Linked DNA regions of Pelagicoccus sp. SDUM812003. Each later gene encodes a partner of the first gene's protein in a complex. Links are inferred from orthologs where the notes say so. Each region holds a gene or a part of one and is shown in the gene's direction. Other genes may lie near its edges.

Region 1 (3,030 bases):
GAGACATGACATTGAAGATCGGGGTCAGCCAAAACGTGAACAGTCCGCCGATAAGCCCGAAGAGGAGGAAGGCGATGCCGATGTCGGCGCTTTGCGGATCGAATCCGAAATCGGAGAAGAACCGTTCGCTGCGAGCGAGGTAGCCGACGATCCAGAACCCGGCGAGCATCATCAGCCCCGAGGTGATCAGCATTTTCGGGATATGCCCCTTTTTGTAATGTCCGATTTCGTGAGCCAGCACAGCTTCGATCTCCTCCTCCCCGAGCTGTTCGATCAACGTATCGTAAAGCACGATACGGCGGAATTTTCCGAAGCCTGTGAAGTAGGCGTTTGAGTGGGCCGAACGCTTGCTGCCATCGATGACCTGGATGGCGTTGCACTTGAAGCCAGCCTTGTCCGACATGGCCATCAACCGCGTTTTCAGCGGCCCGTCCTCCAGGGGCGTCAGCTTGTTGAAGAGAGGGATGATGAGCATGGGATAGAGCACCATCATGACGAGTTGGAAGACGAACATCACGCCGAAGCCGACCGCCCACCAGAGCGGACCGATCCAGTCCACAAGGCTGATGAGCACCCATAGTAGCGGAAATCCTATGATCAGACCCACCAAGGTCCCCTTCAGCTTGTCAGCGAGCCAAAGCCCCACGCTGCTGCGATTGAAGCCAAACCGCGCCTCGATCTTGAACTGAGACCAGTAGTCGAATGGAAGACTGGGTAGCCCAGCGACCACCATCGCCACTACCAGAAAAAGGGCCGAGCTCCAGGCCGCGTTTCCAAAGGTCGCCGACCACGTCTCGAAGGCCGCAGGCAGCACGCCGGAAAGCACGATCGCCGCCACCACCAGGGCGTCGAAAAGAAGCTCCCAGGATCCGAAACGGCTTTTCGCGAGGGTGTAGCGGTTGGACTTGTTGAAATTTTCCTCGCTCATCACGCCCTCCAGCTCGGCAGGCAGCTTGCTGGAACGCTTCGCCACGTGGGCGCGGTTCAGGGCTTCGAGGACCAGTTCCGCCCCGAGTTTCGCTAGGAGGGCGACTAGAAAGACCACTTCAAGGGGTGTCATATCCCCAAGCCATCTCTAAGATCCGAGGGCCTGTCCAGCGCGGAGTTCCCTGAGGGTGGATCGGGGCGATGCTGAAGCTCGGTCCACCTGAGTGCCCCGGTCTGCGTCGCGCGCCGATTTCGTGCCTTGAACTCCAAGCCGAGCCTCGCATAGTGCACCCTTCGTGAGCGCCAAGAAAAAGGAAACGATCGCCAGTTTCGAAGAGGGACTGGAAAAGCTGGAAGCCATCGTGCAGGAGATGGAGGAAGGAAAACTGCCGCTGGAAAAGCTGATCACCCACTACGAATCCGGTTCGAAGCTGCTCGCCGAATGCGATCTCAAGCTCAAGGAAGCGGAAAAGAAGATAGAAATCCTGCGCTCGAAAAACGCGGAAAACCCGGTCTTCGAGGATTTCGATCCCGATCAGTAGCCGTTTATAGACTCAAAACGATGGACAAGAGCGAGGCTTTGCCCTCAGCTACGCGCCTCTCATTTTACGCCTTGAAAGACCAGTCACAGAAATCCTCCTCGCCCGCCGGCAGCGCCTATCCTCTCCTCAGCCAGATCAAAGGGGCTTCCGACCTAAGAAAGCTAAGCAGCGTCCAGCTCGAATCGTTGGCCGAAGAAATCCGACAGCGCTTGATAAACGTCACCTCGGTCAACGGTGGCCATCTGGGGCCGAATCTCGGCGTGGTGGAGCTGAGCATCGCCCTGCACCTGGTGTTCGACACTCCCGCGGATCAGTTCGTCTTCGACACCTCCCACCAGGGCTACGTGCACAAGCTGCTCACTGGTCGCAACGGTCCCGACTTCGAAGGCATCCGCTCCTCCAAGGGTCTGAGCGGATTTCTCGCTCGCGACGAGAGCGAGCATGACGCGTTCGGGGCGGGTCACGCCGGCACGGCGCTTTCCGCAGCTCTCGGCATGGCGACGGCCCGCGACGTCCTCAAGTCCAAGGATCATGTGGTGGCGGTCTGCGGCGACGCTTCCTTCACCTGCGGCATCACCATGGAGGCGCTCAACAACGTGGCCGCCTCCACCCAGCGCCTGATCATCGTGCTCAACGACAACGAGTGGTCCATCGCCAAAAACGTCGGCGCCATATCGAAGTACCTCAATGAGCTCATCACCAACCCGATCTACAACCGCTTGCATCACGACGTGGGCACTCTGCTGAAGAGCGTGCCGGGCGGCGACCAGCTGGTGAAGCTGGGCAAGACCGCGGAAAAGGGCTGGAAGAGCATGGTGCTGCCCTCCTCGCTTTTCGAAAAATACGGCGTGCGCTACCTGGGGCCGATCGACGGCCACGACCTTCCGCTGGTGAGGCGCTACCTGGAGTTCGCCAAGGAATCCGACGAGCCGGTCATCGTGCACGTGGTCACCAAGAAGGGCAAGGGCTACAAGCCCGCCATCGACCATCCGGAGCGTTTTCACGGCACAAGCCCATTCGCCATCCCTTCCGGGCTTCCTTCAAAGAAGACGAAAACCCCGCCACCCGCCTATCAGGACGTCTTCGGCAAAGCCATGGTTCGCTTCGCCAAAGCCAATCCCAAGATCGTCGGCATCACCGGGGCCATGCCTTCCGGCACCGGCCTGATCCACTTGAGCGACGAAGTTCCTGAGCAGTTCTACGACGTGGGCATCGCGGAGGAGCATGCCGTCCTATTCGCCGCGGGCATGGCCACACGCGGTCTGCGGCCAGTCTGCGGCATCTACAGCACCTTTCTACAACGGGCCTTCGACCAGATCATACACGACGTCTGCTTGCAGAAGCTCCCGGTGGTCTTCTGCATGGACCGAGCCGGCTTGTCGCCAAACGACGGCCCGACGCACCACGGCCTTTTCGACATCGCCTACCTGCGCATGGTGCCCAACCTCATCTTCATGCAGCCCAGCAATGAGGACGAGCTGGTCGACATGATGCAAACCGCGTTCAGCCAAAACCTGCCGGCGTTCATCCGCTACCCGCGCGGCTCGGGCGTCGGGGTTGA
Region 2 (3,270 bases), on another replicon or contig:
CCGTCAGGGCGCGCATGGCGTCCTGAGCCGAATCCACGCAGATGGAATCGATGCCCAGCGACATGAGCAGGGCCTCGAGCAGGGTTCTCATGCCCTCCTCGTCGTCGATGACCAGCATCTTTCCTTTCATCGGCTTCTCCATCTTGGCGAACGCAGAGAGACTTGCCGCTGAGAGCGGACGAGAAAAGGAAAAAGCGTAACCATTTCGAAAAGCCACTTTTTGTCGCCAAGGTCTGAATACTCCGAATGTCTTTGGTCGGAGCGGTTTGGACGGACAAGTTTCATTGCTTTTCATCCGTTAGAAGCAAATCGTGCGTGCTGTGAAGAGGATTTCGAGAAAAGGGCTTTTGATGGCCGGGCTCGTTTTGGGGGCGCTGGGGGCGGTCGTTCTTTTCCTCGCGCTTCCCTATTTGCCAAGCGCCGAGGATCTGCGGCGCCTGGTAGGCAGGGTGGCTGAGATGGGGCCCTTGCTCTTCTTTGGAGCGATGGCGATTCTTCCGCTTTTCTGGTTTCCGCTTTCGCCTTTCATCTTGCTGGCGCCCGTCTTCGGGAAAGGCGTTGCCATCGCCGGCACGATCGTGGCCCTGGCGTGCAACATGGCGCTCTCCTGGGTCTTGGCCGGCCGTTGGTTTCGACCGTTTTTTCATCGGTTGGTCGGGCGGTTTGGCTATTCGGTGCCCACGGTTTCGGAGAAGGGGATGGTTGGCATGACGGTGGCTTTGCGACTGACGCCAGGCGTGCCGTTCCCGCTTCAGAACTATCTGCTTGGCTTGGCGGGAATGCCGTTTGGCTTGTATATGGCGGTCTCGGTGCCGCTCAACGCGATCATGTGCGCGAGTCTTATTCTGCTTGGCGACGCGTTGCTGAAGGGCAGCGTGGGCATGCTGGTCGCCGGGGCGCTTGTTTTCTTCGGGGTCGCTCTAGGGGCCCGTTGGCTGCGCATGCGTCTGCGAGCTCGAGCCATGGAGGGAGGGCGAGATGGCGTGGGATGATCTCTTCGAGCAGTACCCTGAGGTAACCGTTAGCCAATACACGGCTTCGATCAAGACGCTGCTTGAGCGGGGCGTGTCTCCCAGCTGGGTATTGGGAGAGGTATCCAATCTTAGGAGACAGAGCAGCGGCCATCTCTACTTCTCGCTCAAGGATGCTGGCGCTCAGCTGCCGGCGGTGATGTTTCGCGCGCAGGCGAGCGGCCTGGCTTTCCGCTTGGAGGACGGGATGCAGGTGCAGGCTTTCGGTCAGATCAGCGTGTACGCTCCGCACGGACGCTACCAGTTGGTGGTCAGGGAGCTGAAGGAGAGCGGGCAAGGGCGTTTGTTTCGCGAGTTCGAGCGTCTCAAGGCGAAACTCGCTGCGGAAGGCTTGTTCGAAAAAGGGCGAAAGCGAGCCCTGCCGCTTCTGCCCTTGAAGGTCGCGCTTGTGACCTCCCCCACTGGAGCCGCCGTGCGCGACTTTACCCGAATCCTGAAGCGGCGCGGCTGGGCTGGCCGCCTGCAGATCTTTCCTTGCAAGGTTCAGGGGGCGGGCGCCGCGGAAGAGATCGCCGCCGCGATCGAGCTGATCAACGAGATCGGCGATTACGACGTCTTGGTCCTGGCTCGTGGTGGGGGCAGCATCGAGGACCTTTGGAGTTTCAACGAGGAAATCGTGGCTCGAGCTGTGTCGAGAAGCGCCATCCCTACGATCTCGGGCGTCGGGCACGAAATCGATTTCACGCTTAGCGATTTCGCGGCGGACGCGCGCGCGGAGACGCCCTCCGGCGCTGCGGAGCTCATCAGTAGCGCTTTTTTGGAGACGCTGTCGCGCTTCGAGGATTTGAGGGATGACATGGAAGCCGCGATCGAAAGTCGGATAGAAGTGTCGCGGCGAGAGCTGTCCACGCTGAAGACGCGCTTGAGAGCGCTGTCGCCTCTGGGGAAAGTTGAGAACGCCCTGTTGCGTTTGGATGAGCTGCATTCCCGTTTGGACGCCCGGTTTTTCTCCGGTCTGCACTCGTGTCGCGAAAAGTTGAATACGTTTGGCGGACGAATGGGCGACTTGGATATCGGGTCTCGGCTAAACCAGCTTCGAAATCGACTGGCTCAGGCGGGGCGGCGAATGGACGAACAGGCCAGGGAGCTAGCTCGAAGCCGTCGTCGTTCGCTTGATCTGGCGGGAACGACGCTGCGAGCGCTGAGTCCCGAGGCGACGTTGGGTCGCGGCTACGTCATTTTGAAATCAAGCTCTGGCGCGATGGTGACCAGTGTGGCGGACGTGAAAAAGGGAGACCGTCTGGGGGCCTCCCTGAAGGATGGACGGATCGAGCTTTCGGTGGACGACGTGGCCGCGGAGTGAGCTCCTTCCGGACTCGGCCTCAGGCGGCGATCTTTATCTCGTCGATGACGTGAGCCGCGAGGTGGATGTTGGAGACTTTCAGGATCATGCGAGAGCCCGCTCCTTCCTCGTCCACGCTGGCGTACATGTAGTCGATGTTGATGCCCGCTTGAGACAAGGCTTTGGTCAGGATGGCGAGGCGTCCTTTCGAATCTTTGGTTCGGATGGCGAGGACCTCGTCGGTCTCCACGGTGAATCCTGATTTTTCCAAGGAACGCTTGGCGGCGACGGGATCGCAGGCGGTGAAGCGAAAGCGACCGCAGGTCGGACCCTCTTGCATGGAGATGGCGCTCAAGCTCACATCGTGCAGGGCGAGAATGTCGCTGAGCTCGGCGATTTTTCCAGGGGCGTTTTCGATCTCAACCGAAAGCTGAGTCTTGATCTCGTATTTCATGGTTTAGGTTGGCTACGAAAGTCGAGAGGTGAGTGGATGCTGGCTAAGGGGAAAAACAAAACCGGAGCGGGGTGAGCTCCGGTTTCGATGACGCTTTGAAATTTGGCGCGTTAGTCAAGCATGTGAGCTCATGGAGAAGCGTTTCTTGATCAAGTGCTTCGCCACGCGATCGTGGCTGACGAAGCGCTGCAGCTTCGGGCGATGGAAGTATGGGGAGGCCTGCGAGCTCTCGCTAGACGGGGAAAATATCCTTAAGGGAGGATTGAACGATGGTTTGGGCGATGATTTGAGATTCATGTCGGGGGTATCGGTTAGTAAGAGACACTACAGCGAAAGCTATGTTCTGTAAACTCGCATGAATTCGAGCTGCGGCATTGGTGTGTCTTTAATCCCTTTTTGATCAAATACTTGTAAAGCGATTCCAGGATCGGTGCTAATACTTAGAGTTTGACTTTGGTTTTACATCCGCGCTTCATGCTAGACTCACCTTTCACCCCGGCCTT

Evidence for each region.
Region 2: the proteins of xseB (region 1) and xseA are in contact, whole or in part, in a cryo-EM structure (PDB 8TXR), measured with the Escherichia coli proteins. The link is inferred for Pelagicoccus sp. SDUM812003 from one-to-one orthologs.

The regions. Positions count from the first base shown.
Region 1 is NZ_JARXHY010000005.1:28,204-31,233, forward strand. The notes cover bases 110-2,846. They hold xseB (exodeoxyribonuclease VII small subunit), read left to right. Parts: upstream 110-1,223; coding sequence 1,224-1,469; downstream 1,470-2,846. Other genes in these bases: QEH54_RS08580 (M48 family metallopeptidase), read right to left, coding at 110-1,060; dxs (1-deoxy-D-xylulose-5-phosphate synthase), read left to right, coding at 1,541-2,846. Also shown: more of QEH54_RS08580, read right to left, coding at 1-109; more of dxs, read left to right, coding at 2,847-3,030. UniProt on the Escherichia coli protein: Bidirectionally degrades single-stranded DNA into large acid-insoluble oligonucleotides, which are then degraded further into small acid-soluble oligonucleotides.
Region 2 is NZ_JARXHY010000006.1:58,981-62,250, forward strand. What follows is about bases 180-3,156. They hold xseA (exodeoxyribonuclease VII large subunit), read left to right. Parts: upstream 180-978; coding sequence 979-2,334; downstream 2,335-3,156. Other genes in these bases: QEH54_RS10135 (hypothetical protein), read left to right, coding at 351-992; QEH54_RS10145 (ACT domain-containing protein), read right to left, coding at 2,354-2,767; QEH54_RS10150 (hypothetical protein), read right to left, coding at 2,882-3,064. Also shown: QEH54_RS10130 (response regulator), read right to left, coding at 1-130. UniProt on the Escherichia coli protein: Bidirectionally degrades single-stranded DNA into large acid-insoluble oligonucleotides, which are then degraded further into small acid-soluble oligonucleotides.